DNA from 3 places in the Exiguobacterium sp. ZWU0009 genome. Region 1 is predicted to be linked to each of the others. Evidence: riboswitches for the same ligand, from Rfam matches in the RefSeq annotation. Region 1 holds a riboswitch; each other region holds the start of a gene.
The links. Region 1 has a riboswitch for thiamine pyrophosphate ahead of L985_RS06440 (thiamine phosphate synthase). Riboswitches for the same ligand answer to the same signal wherever they lie in the genome.
Positions count from the first base shown of each region.

Region 2: linked by a shared signal. The riboswitch ahead of thiT (energy-coupled thiamine transporter ThiT) and the one ahead of L985_RS06440 (thiamine phosphate synthase) in region 1 are both predicted to bind thiamine pyrophosphate.
Region 3: linked by a shared signal. The riboswitch ahead of thiD (bifunctional hydroxymethylpyrimidine kinase/phosphomethylpyrimidine kinase) and the one ahead of L985_RS06440 (thiamine phosphate synthase) in region 1 are both predicted to bind thiamine pyrophosphate.

Region 1 covers NZ_CP018057.1:1,262,218-1,266,456, reverse strand. The annotation lists gene L985_RS06455 (thiazole synthase) at 1-584, opposite strand, end outside; gene thiS (sulfur carrier protein ThiS) at 587-787, opposite strand; gene L985_RS06445 (FAD-dependent oxidoreductase) at 784-1,728, opposite strand; gene L985_RS06440 (thiamine phosphate synthase) at 1,725-2,318, opposite strand; TPP riboswitch at 2,401-2,503, opposite strand; gene nagZ (beta-N-acetylhexosaminidase) at 2,560-3,780, opposite strand; gene L985_RS06430 (OsmC family protein) at 3,777-4,202, opposite strand.
Region 2 covers NZ_CP018057.1:2,074,192-2,078,430, forward strand. The annotation lists gene L985_RS10975 (amino acid permease) at 1-836, shown strand, start outside; gene L985_RS10980 (thiamine diphosphokinase) at 891-1,493, opposite strand; gene thiT (energy-coupled thiamine transporter ThiT) at 1,495-2,055, opposite strand; TPP riboswitch at 2,117-2,226, opposite strand; gene rpe (ribulose-phosphate 3-epimerase) at 2,249-2,905, opposite strand; gene rsgA (ribosome small subunit-dependent GTPase A) at 2,908-3,813, opposite strand; gene pknB (Stk1 family PASTA domain-containing Ser/Thr kinase) at 3,839-4,239, opposite strand, start outside.
Region 3 covers NZ_CP018057.1:597,706-601,944, reverse strand. The annotation lists gene L985_RS03105 (CHASE3 domain-containing protein) at 1-316, shown strand, start outside; gene L985_RS03100 (ArsR/SmtB family transcription factor) at 362-730, opposite strand; gene L985_RS03095 (hypothetical protein) at 786-1,229, opposite strand; gene thiE (thiamine phosphate synthase) at 1,241-1,879, opposite strand; gene thiM (hydroxyethylthiazole kinase) at 1,869-2,636, opposite strand; gene thiD (bifunctional hydroxymethylpyrimidine kinase/phosphomethylpyrimidine kinase) at 2,617-3,420, opposite strand; TPP riboswitch at 3,536-3,646, opposite strand; gene L985_RS03075 (murein hydrolase activator EnvC family protein) at 3,710-4,239, opposite strand, start outside.

The DNA of each region.
Region 1 (4,239 bases):
ATCGCATAGGCGACGTCGGTCGGTGAGCCGATCCCGGCGTCGACGATGACCGGGACCGTCGTTTGTTCGATGATGAATCGTAGATGAAGTGGGTTGAGAATGCCTTGCCCGGAACCGATCGGTGACGCTGCCGGCATGATGGCGTGACAACCGAGTTCTTCGAGTCGCCGTGCAAGGACGACATCGTCCGACGTATACGGTAAGACGATGAAACCTTCTTTGAGTAATTCTTCAGAAGCCCGTAACGTCTCGATCGGATCAGGTAGTAACGTCTTGTCGCAACCGATCACTTCAACCTTGACCATGTCACACATACCGGATGCCCGCGCAAGCTTCGCAAGCCGAACAGCTTCTTCCGCCGTCTTCGCACCTGCCGTGTTCGGCAGTAAATCGTACTTCGCTAAATCAAGCGACTCCAAGAAATTCGCTTGTTGTTTGTCGAAGATATCGAGCCGACGGACGGCGAATGTCAATATTTGTGAAGCGGACGCATCGATCGCCTCCTGCTGTACCGTAGCATCCGTATATTTCCCTGTTCCGAGTAATAACCGTGATTCAAATGTCTTTTCTCCAATTTTCAGCATGTTTATCCTCCTCCTACGAAATGAACGATTTCAAATGTGTCATTGTTCCGAACGACTGTCTGACCGTACGCCATGCGATCGATGATTTGTCGATTCTGTTCGACGATGACGAGCTTTTCCCCTAAGCCGAGTTGTGTGAGCATGTCCTCGATCGTTTTAATCTGTTCGATCGTGTGGTCATTGCCGTTAATCGTAATGTTCATCGGACTTCCTCCTTCAGAATCAACCGTAATGTATTTACCAAGACTTCCGCTGTCGCCGGTGCGAGTAAGATGCCATGCCGATGATGCCCCGTCGCTAGGAAGATCCGACGGGATGAATCGGTGACTCCGATATATGGCAAGCCGGACACCGTTTGTGGTCGTACACCGGACCAGACTTCTTCGATGACCGCGTCACGAATCGGTGGATACAGTCGTTCTGCTGCTTGAAGCAGTGACGTGATCCCAGCGACACTGACACCGACCGTCTCGTCGTACGGCAGTTCGGTCGCACCGATCAAAATTCGTCCGTCTGCTTTTGGCACAAGGTAGACAGCGTCGTCAAACAGGATCGAGCGTAACGGCTGACCCGCGAGACGGACGGCGAGACATTCCCCTTTGACCCCATATGTGGCGATCGAAATACCAGCTGTATCGAGCAAAGCTTGCGAACCCCGTCCGGCAGCGACCGTCACTGTTCGTCCGGTCCAGATTCCCGCATTCGATTCGATCCTAATGAAGTCATCGTTCTCTTCGATGCATGTGACATCTACCTGTTCTTCAATCGATATGCCACGTGCGTGTAAGGCATACATCAATGCAGTCGTCAGTCGTCGTGGATCGATTTGACCGACAGCCGGAAACAGATGCTCGCGTCCTTTACGTTTTAACAAAAACGGTTGTTCCCGGTATCCACAATCGATGCCTGTTTCTCGCTCGAGACGACGTGCAAGCAGCGGATACAGACGACGACTTCGCGCGGCAAGTGCATGCAATTCCTCTCTGAGCTCGATGTCCGTCGCAAGCATCCCGGCAGCCGCGCGACTCGTTCCTTGTCCACCTGCTCCGCGTTCTAAGACGACGACGGATTCATTCTGACAGGCGAGACCGTAAGCAAGCGTCAAACCGATGACTCCACCGCCGATGATGATGTGATTCGTCATACCCGTACCCCCTGATAATGCTTGACGGCGGCGAGTGGATCCGCTTGACCGAGAATTCCCGATAAGACGGCGATTCCGGTTACACCGGTCGCTGCGATTTCAGGCATGCGTTCTGGTGTAATCCCACCGATCGCAATGACTGGTTTCGTCGTGAAGGTGACGACTTGCTTCAAGGCGTCAATACCTCGTGGTGGCACGTCCGGCTTCGACGCTGTCGGATAAATATGACCGTACAGCAGTCGGTCGGCTCCTTCCGCTTCTGCTGCCAGTGCCTCTGCTAGTGAATGGACCGATTTTCCGATGACGAGATTCGGAAAATGACGTCGCACATCGCGGACACGTAAGGAACGGCGCGTCAGCTGCACACCGATGCCAGTGACATGGGCGACATCGACCCGATCATGAACCGTTAACTGATCAGGCGAATAACCGTGCGCAAGGAGCGCTTCAATTAGATCAAGTAATTCTGCCGCCGATAAGTTCGGTTCACGTAGATGCAGCTGATCCGTATAGGGTTGAAGCGATTGAAAGGTCTTTATTTCGTCAAGCGGATTAATGGATCCCGTCGAAATCAGATGTAAACGCATCATGTTCTTCCTTTCCATACGAAAAAGGACCACTCCCGATGTTGAAGGGAGTGGTCCGAAAATGCGCTGAAGCGCTAAGGATATCTAGGGTTTCGAGCCACTTCCCTCCGCTAGTACGAACTAGATCAGGTTCAAAGGGTCCGGATACTTCCGTCTCAGTCTGCTGGGAGACTCCCCTAGTGTCTTTTCGTGTTTAATTGGCTTGCCCCATTAGTCTAGCATGAGTCGCTTTGCTTCGCTAGTCCTAGTTGAGCGCTTCCACTTGCTGAATCAGTTCCGATTTCGTTGGTCGCTGTTGCTCTTGGCTGTCGGCATACGTCTGCTTTAGCTTCAGGATGCGTATCACTTTGCCATCGAGCATCTCCGGCGTCAGCGTCTTTTCTTTGACGGCTTGCATCACTTCAGCATGAACCTTTGTGTAAGCACCTGCCTCTGAAAACATCGCCATATCAGCTCCGTTGACGAGCGACTGACGTGCCGCTTCCGCGAGACCATATTGTTTCGTGATCGCCCCCATGACGAGATCATCTGTGATGATGACACCGTTGAATCCGAGTTGCTGACGCAAGAGGTCAGTCAAGATCGGCTTTGAGAGCGAGGACGGATTCGTATCGTCATATGCGGGATAGAGAATATGGGCGACCATCACCATCTCGGCGCCCTCTTGAATCGCTTCTTGGAACGGTAACAGTTCCGTCCGCTTCAATTCTTCCTTTGATGCCGTCACTTTCGGTAGCCCGACATGGGAATCGACACTCGTATTGCCGTGACCGGGAAAATGTTTGACGACTGGAATCGTTCCCGTCTCCTGCATCCCGTGCATCAGGGCCGTACCAAGCGTCGCGACAGTATTCGGATCAGCACTTAACGCACGGTCGCCGATGATCGGATTGTTCGGATTACTGTTGACGTCAAGGACCGGCGCGAAGTCCATGTTGAAGCCATAAAAACGTGACAAATGTCCGAGCGTACGTCCGACGTCTTCCATTTTCGCATCATCTGCTCCTTGCGCCATCCGTTGACTCGTCGGTAGACGTAATCGTTGATCCGGTACCCGGCTGACGCGTCCGCCTTCTTCATCAATCCCGACGAACGCATACGGTTTTTGGTTCGTCTCTTGAATCGCACGCGTGAACGTCAAGAGTTGCTCTTCCGACGTGATGTTTCCGCCAAGCAGTAAGACCCCACCAATCGCATGCGTCTTTAACAGTTTCCGGTCATCTGCTGAAAGTTCCGTGCCGGCGACTCCGATGTAGAGCAGTTGATCGATCTTTTCTGACGTCGACATCGTTTTTAATTGTTGCTTTAGTTGTGCTTGTTGTCGATCTTCTTTCGTCGGTTCAGGTTTCGGTTTCTTTTCTTCTGTCGGTTGCTTCGTTTCTGATTGTGATGGTTTCGTTGGTTCCGTCGTCTCCTGTGCACACCCTGCAAGCAACAGGCAACCGATCAGTACGACTTTCTTCACAAAGGATCCTCGCTCCGCACACCATTGATCGAATAATAGACAGAAATCTCAGCATTCAGGGATTGCGAGACCGAACAATATTTATCCTTTGATAACGAGATGGCACGACGGACCTTATCTTCCGGGAGATCACCTTCAAGCCGGTAATGAATCGAGATCGACGTAAAACGTCGCGGATGATCCTCTGCCCGTTCTCCTTCGATATCCATTTCGAAATGGGTGATCGTCAAGCGCATCTTCTCTAAAATCGAGACGATATCAATTCCAGTACAGCCGGCAACGGCATGTAGCAAGAGTTCGGTCGGTCGTGGTGCTTGGTTTTCACCACCGTTTTCGGGTGCTGCGTCCATCGCAAGATGATGCCCTGATTCCGTCTGTCCACTAAACCCCATCTGTTTGTTCCATGTCACTGTCGCTTGCATCGTTTCCACTCCTTTATAATTAGTCTTCTTCTGTAGT
Region 2 (4,239 bases), 810 kb from region 1:
GTTGGTTTCCAAACGGGATTCTTGGCGTCTTGACGACGATGATTGCTGTCAACTTCGCCTTCCAAGGAACGGAATTGATCGGTGTTGCGGCTGGGGAGTCCGACACGCCAGAAAAATCGATTCCAAAAGCCATCCGCAATACAGTCTGGCGGACGTTCATCTTCTTCGTCTTATCGATTACGATCGTTGGTGCATTAATTCCGTATGAAACAGCTGGCGGAGTCAGCAGTCCGTTCATCATGGTCTTTGATGCGATCGGTATTCCGTACGCTGCTGATTTGATGAACATCGTCGTCTTGACGGCACTATTGTCCGTCGGAAACTCCGGATTATATGCGGCGACTCGGATGTTATGGGCAATGGCGCAAGAAGGGATGATTTCAAAGAAATTATCTTACGTCAATGCACATGGTGTGCCGATGCGGGCGTTGCTCTTTACGATGATGTTCGCGATGTTATCGCTTCTGACCGCATTTTTCGCAGAAGATACCGTCTTCATTTGGCTCTTGTCCTTAGCCGGACTCGGGGCTCAAGTCGGCTGGATTTCAATCTCTGCTTCTCAGCTTGCATTTCGTCGTCAGTTCGTCCGAAACGGACACGATGTATCCGAACTGAAATTCAAGACACCACTCTATCCGGTGTTACCACTGATTTCGTTGACACTTAACGTCGTCGTCCTCGTCAGTCTTGCGTTTCAAGCGGATCAACGAATCGCTCTATACATCGGTGTTCCTTTCTTCCTTGTCATGTGGGGAAGTTATCATCTCTTCGTCAAAGGAAAACATCTATCCGCTCAAAGCGACATCCGTGTCGCCCCTTCTCAACTCGAAGAATAATTTCATCTAAAAAGAGGCCGCGGAGTCATCCACGGCCTCTTTCCTATGATTGTGCTATTCCTTAAGCGTCCGCATCATCAATAGTTCTCCTTGATGGAGCTCTACCTTCGCTTCTGACGCACACCATTCATTACTGACGGTCAAGGAATCTCCGACCGGTACTGGATGTGCATCAAGTGGATATTTGACTCCGGATAAGCTTAAAGTCGACGGTACGAGTGGAATGAACGAAAGATAATGATAGCTCCCTGCTTCGACTGCATACGTTCCCTCAGCCAAGTATCGTACCTCTTCTCGTTTCGTCACGAGTCGTGCCTCTGGGTATCGCTTCAACAAATAGACATTTTGGACGGTCATGTCGAGCCGCCCACCTGTCGCCCCGATAATGAAGGTATCCTCAAACTGTTTCTTCTCTGAGACTGTACGAAGTGCCAGTTCGAGATCCGTTTCATCTTTCTCGGCCGGATGAACGATTGCCCCTTCTGGTACATAACCAAGCGAATCAAAATCACCAATCGTCAGGTCGCATGTCAGCCCAAACGATTCAATCGTCTGAACACCACCGTCGACACCGACGATAAAGTCACCTGGCTGACAAAACGTCCGTAAATCCGGCGCTTCTTCTCGCGGACCGGCACAGACGAGAATCGCCCGCATCTCAGACGCCTCGTGCCGAATAACGGAGTAAGCGTGGCGCAGTCGTAAATAGAATTCCTGCTACGATTCCACATAAGATGTACGAAGGAACCATATACGTTGCGTTATAGACAAAAGAGTACTCCACGACTGGACCTTTTGCATACTCGGCAAAAAAGACGATTCCACTGATGACATGACAGATATAACGGAGTCCTGCGCCTAATAACGTCGCAAGGAGAACGAACGCCATCAAGCTTTTCTTTTGTCCATTGCGCGCGGCTAGTCTGACTTGACGCGCGAACAGACCACTTAATCCGACGACACCATACGCAATCGTATAGTCAAGTATCGGTTGAACGATCGTCAAAACTTGTGGAGCGAACATCAATTGAATCGTACCGACAAGCGCTCCCGTGACGACCCCTCCGACGACACCGTGGCGAAATGCCATGACGAAGATCGGTAGCATCGCTAAGCTGATTGAGCCTCCTTGTGGCATTTTGAATGGAATCAGTAAATCAAAGACGACTCCGAGACTGGCGAAGATGGCAATTTCCATCATCATTTGTAACCGTTTCATGCTGTTTTTCCTCCTTCATTGTACGAGAGGACGCAAAAAGGCAGTACGACGAACGCCGTACTGCCTGCGTGCGCCACATCCCTACGTCCGTTTGAACGGAACAGGTTCGAAGGGTTAAAGTCTAAAAGACTCCTCTCAGCCGCTTTTCAAGCGACACCCCTTGCGGTCATCATATTTCGTTTTCTCGTTCTTATTATACGGCAGCCTCTTGACGAATGCTAGTGATCGCTTCCGCATAATCTGGTGCATTGTAGATTGCTGATCCTGCGACGAGAACGTTCGCACCGTTATCGATGCAAAGCTTTGCCGTTTCCGGATTGACGCCACCGTCAATCTCGATTTCAAATGTCAGACCACGATCTGCTTTCATTTGCGCGAGTGCTGCGAGTTTCGGCATGACACGCTCGATAAAGGCTTGTCCACCGAAGCCCGGATTGACCGTCATCAATAAAACCATATCGACATCCTCAAGGACGTGTTCAATCGTTGATAATGGCGTATGGGGATTCAAGACGACCCCTGCCTTTGCGCCCGCTGCTTTGATTTGTTGCAAGACACGATGGACATGATTCGTCGCTTCGACGTGGAACGTCACGATGTCCGCCCCTGCTTTGACGAAATCCTCGACGAAACGTTCTGGCTGGTCGATCATCAAATGGACATCGAGAATCATATCCGTCTTTTGACGTAAGCTGCTAAGCACAGGTAATCCAAATGAGATGTTCGGTACGAACTGACCGTCCATGACATCAAAATGGATATAGTCCGCGCCTGCTGCTTCGACTGCTTTAACATCGCGTTCGAGATTCGCAAAATCTGCTGATAAAATAGATGGTGCAATTTTAATCATCTTTAATACCTCCGGGCTCGATTCTTGATTTCGTCTATAAACATACCATAGTTCTCATAACGAGAGGACATGATTTCTTGGGCTTCGACGGCTTCCTTGACGGCACAACCGGGTTCATTCAAATGCAAGCAACCTCGGTATTTGCAATCATCTTGTACAGCCACGAATTCAGGGAAACTCCACCGTACATCCTCGATTTCCATATCATACGGAAAATCGAGGTTCGAGAAACCTGGCGTATCGGCAATCAATCCTTCGGCAAGCGGCATCAATGTGACGTGGCGAGTCGTATGACGTCCGCGTCCGAGTGATTTCGAGATGGCACTTGTTTCTAAATCAAGAGAGGGCTCCAGTGCATTGAGCAATGAACTTTTCCCGACACCGGATTGTCCGGCGAGAACGCTTGTTTTTCCAGCAAGTAACGGACGGACTTGCTCAATACCTGCCAACGTCTCACTTGATGTCTCGATGACCGTATACCCAATCTTCCGGTAAGCGGCAATCGCCTCTCGGACAGCCGGTCCTTTGACATCGTCCAGCAAATCCATCTTCGTCAATAGGATGACGGGTTGAATTTCCTTCGCTTCGATCAAAACGAGAAATCGGTCGAGCAAGTGCGCTGAAAAATCAGGTTCTGCCGCCGAGACGACGAGCAATGCCTGGTCGATATTCGCGACTGGAGGGCGTACTAAAAAGTTGTCCCGCTCCTTCACTTCGAGAATATATCCTGTCTCACTTTCGATATGAAGAACGACCTCGTCTCCGACGACTGGACTGATGCCGCGTTTTCGGAAATTCCCTCTTGCCCGTGAACGGACCTCTCCTTCTGGTGTCATGACATCATAAAAGCCACCCTGCAGACGTATGATCGTTCCTTCTCGATTCTCTTCGATGCGTTGTTCCGTCATCCTATGCACTCCTTTTTCATCACATTCATTGTGCGTCTTTTGCTTGATTGTACGTGATGGTTTTTGAACGATACACCGTATCGTCTTTATAGATCGTAATTTTTCCTTCTTCTCCTGGATCAATCGTCACCGGCACGTCGAATGTCTCATCTTGATCAATCGATTCCTCGATGACGGTCCGCTTCCCTTTCGCGTCTTCCGTCTCAATCCGTATGACTTGTTTCGGTGGTTCCTCGTCCTCGTTCTCGCTGACCGCATCATAGACGACCTTTTCAGGGAACGTTGCCGTCACCGTTTTTTCTTCCTCACCTTTTGAGATGAAGACGGTCACAGAGTCGTTTGGTTCGACTTGTGCCCCTGCTTGTGGGAATTGACGGATGACTTGATCGAGCTTGACATCACTCGAGAATTCTTGTTCAAACGTAC
Region 3 (4,239 bases), 660 kb from region 1:
TCGCCGCAACAATGTCTGGGAGTCCGAGATTGAACGCGTGTTTGTTGTCTATGAACGTCAAAGTCCAACAGCCGCAAAACGTCTTGCTAGACAGTCGACTCAGACGACTCAAACGATTCTCGAAGACTTATCCCGTGTGAAAGATGATTTGTATAAAACGCTTCAAGCCAAATTACAACAATCAGATTCTTTAATCGCTACATATAAATGGATGTGTCTTGCTCTCTCCATCCTGTCCTTTTTATTAATTAGTGCCACGGTCTTTTTCTTCCACCGCTTCGCTCCTAAGGGATCAGAACAATCGTCTTTAGAATAAACGAAAAGCGCAGCTTCGGCTGCGCTTTTCGTTTATTCTAAAGATTTATTCAGGCATTGCTTTTCCCTCTTGTACATGTTCCATCACCATATGCACAAGCGATGATACATGATGATCATCTAAGGAATAATAGACGACTTTTCCTTCTTTTCGGAACTTGACGAGTCCTTGTTTCAACAAAGACCGAAGATGATGCGACGCTGTCGCGATCGAACAGTCGACAGAGGCTGAGACATCACAAACGCATAGTTCTTCTTCGATCGTCAACGCATAAACGATTCGCAGTCGTGTCGCATCCGAAAGAATCTTAAATAGCTTTCCGATTTCAAGCGTCGGAATCGTATCCACGATTCGTCCGATTTCAGACGCACGCTGTTCGTCAATCGCAATCGTTTCACAACGGGGAATGTCCATGTCTGTCACCTCGTTTCTACCTATATTGCACCACGAGAAACGGGACATTGCAAGTTCAGCGCATTCGTCTGCGAATGAGCCAAAACACGAACCATCCTCCTACGTAATCTCCGATATCCCAGACAATTCGATTTTGGTCGACAGCGCGTACGCCGATATCAATGATTTTCGTGCTTTCTAATCGGTTCGTATAACGTTGACGAAGTCGCGTCGGAATCGGTAGACGAAGAAGTGCCCGGTAATAAATATCTAAATGAGTATGACCCCAAATTTCCGTCGCAATCGAGCTCGTTTTAATATACAACGGACGTTTGTAGCGTCTTTCATACTTTTCTTTCAATAAAAGGGCCATTTCATAGGAAACACGATTAGGACGCGGAAATAAGACTTTTCCTAGATGGTAGATCCCCTGATTATCGACTCGAATGATTTGTGGTTCTAACCGATATCGAATCCAATAGCCGCGAAAACGGATCGTCTGCCATTTCAATACAATCACCTCTGAACGGATTATACCCTGTTCTGAAGTGATTGATGCCATTCTCGCACAGCATCTGTCATTTGCTGCGCAGCGAGTTGTCGATCTTCTTTAGCGAAAATCTCTGAGATGACGGCATACCCTTCCAGCGGGATGGGCAGAGAGGAGACATTCGTTGCTGTGATTCCACCAATACCGATTAGAGGTAATCGTACGGCTTCCCGAATCGCCTGAAGCATCGTGTGCGACATGGAATCAGCGTCCGCTTTGGATAAAGTCGCAAATAGAGAACCCACCCCTAAATAAGAGGCTCCGTCTCGTTCTGCTTCAATCGCTTGTGCAACGGTTGCTACTGATACGCCAATCACAGCATCTGGTAAAAGGCGACGTGCTGCGGTTAAAGGAATGTCTTCTTGTCCGATATGCAAACCAGCTCCGGTGAGTAACGCGATATCAATCCGATCATTGATGATTAAAGGAACATCATAGCGATCCGTGAGTGTTTTCAACCGAACTGCCTGATCAAAGAATTCCTTTCCTTGCGCTGTTTTTTCCCGTAATTGCACGATTGTTGCACCACCTAAAATGGCTTCCTCAACGACCGTATCGATCGCGACTCCAGGATGGTACCGACGATCCGTCACTGCATAGATGGAGTAATCAATTGACACGTTCTGTCACCTCCACCAGGTCTTGCTCCGTCATAAGGCTGATGGCATTGAACAACTCTCGTTTAAAATCACCAAGACCTTGCGCGGAGGCTGCTTGTTCCCCTGCTTTTCCCATGACAAATGTCCCGTGGACAGCCGCCTCAAATGCCGTATATCCTGCACCGAGGAAGCTCGCAATCAAGGAGGCCGTCATACAGCCCGTACCCGTGATGTCTCCTAGACGCGGTGTTCCTACATGTAATTCCATTTCGCGCGTTCCATCCGTAATGTAGTCGTTCGGACCTGTCACGACGAGGACAGATTTGTGTTTGCGAGCGAATACGCGAATACTTTCTCGATCCATAATTGCATCTCCCGCAGCATCGACTCCCTTAGTTCGTCCGTCTTCCCCAAGTAACGTCTTGATTTCAGAAGCATTTCCTTTAATGACCGTACACCCGAGATCAATGAGTTCTTTGGAAAAAGCAGTACGTAATGTCGTTGCTCCTGCTCCTACGGGATCAAGAACGATTGGGACATTCAAACGTCCCGCTTCACGGACTGCGAGTCGTTGAGCTGCTTGCATGTCTGCATCGATCGTACCAATGTTTAAGACAAGAGCTTGCGCGAGTCTAACCATCTCTTCTACTTCACGAATGTCTTCTGCCATGACGGGGGATGCTCCAACAGCGAGTGTGACGTTTGCGCAGTCGTTGATCGTAACCGTGTTCGTCAGATGGTGAATGAGTGGTTTGTGTTCAAGAATGGTCGTAAACATGTGTATCCCTCCAAAGTGAATGAAAATGATGTGTCGGTCCAATACCTTGTCCGAGAGCAAATCCATGACGAATTGCCTCCGTGACATAGTTTTTCGCCTGTCGTACACTATCTTGTAAATCTTCTCCAAGCGCCATCCGCGCTGCAATCGCTGCGGATAAGGTACAACCAGTACCATGAGTATGTTGATTGTCTAATCGTTCCGATGTGAAGTGGTGTTCCACTTCCCCATCAAACAACAAATCCGTCGCAGCTCCTGAGAGATGTCCACCTTTTAGCAATACTGCACCTGTCTGTGTAGCCAATTGATGCATCGCCAGTCGCATTTCCTCTAGATTGGTGACCGATCGTCCTGTTAAACGTTCTGCTTCCGGTAAATTCGGTGTGACGAGAGTCGCAAGTGGTAAAAGTTCTGAAATCAATGCTTGTTCAGCTTCCGTCCGCAATAGGGCATGACCGCCTTTAGCGACCATGACGGGATCTAATATAATAGGGACTGTTTGTTTACGGAGATGTGTAGCAATGACACGAATCGTCTGCGCATTCGAGACCATTCCGATTTTGATCGCATCGACACGAATGTCTGAAAAAATCGACGTTAACTGGGCATCTACGATTTCTGGGGATAACTCTTCCACCGCTTGAACTCCCAACGTATTTTGCGCTGTGACGGCTGTCAGTACGCTCATTCCATAAACGCCTAAAGCCGAAAATGTTTTTAAATCTGCTTGAATCCCAGCTCCACCACCGGAGTCGGATCCCGCAATCGTCAGTACATGTTTCATGTTCTTTTCACCTTCCCATCGAGCAATGTAAGGGAGTCGTGACCAACAAAAAAAGCGCCGACCGCTGTAAAAAAGCAGTCGACGCTATACGAAAGCGTTATACACGCATTCCGGTATCCGTTCGGCTCAACTTTCCTACGCTGGTATTATCCAGTTCAGGTAATAGGGTCGAAAACAGATTGGTTTTCCTCTCAGCCGGATTCCTCCAGCTCCCCTAGTTGCTCAAGTATTCGTTTCGCCTTAACTGTAGCATAGAGAAGAAAAAAAAACGAGCCGAAGCCCGTTTTGATTACAGATATGCCAATGGATTGACTGCATTTAGAGGAGAAGAAGCACTGTATTGATAGCCTCCGACATGTAGTTCGAAATGTAAGTGTGGTCCTGTTGAATTTCCTGTACTACCAAGTGTCCCGACTTGCTGACCTTGAGAGACCGTTTGCCCTGCACGAACCGATAATGAACTCATATGTGCGTAGACGGTCGTGTACACTTGTCCATCTAGGAAGTGAGAGATCATGACATGATTGCCGTAAGGTCCACCACCTGATGCTGTGATGACCGTTCCAGCTGCTGCCGCGACGATTGGAGACCCGACCGAACCACTGAAATCAACACCGTTGTGGAACGTGTAACCATTCGCACCGCTTGCTGGTCCGAATCCTTGTGATACTCCACCAGAAGACGGTCGAACGAATTTTCCTCCACTCGAAACAACGGGCGGGGCAACGGAACCAGTTGATTCCGAACTCTTACCTGTTTGTTTTGCTGCTTTAGCATTCGCTTTAGCGGCTTTTTCAGCTGCTGCTTTCTCCGCTGCTG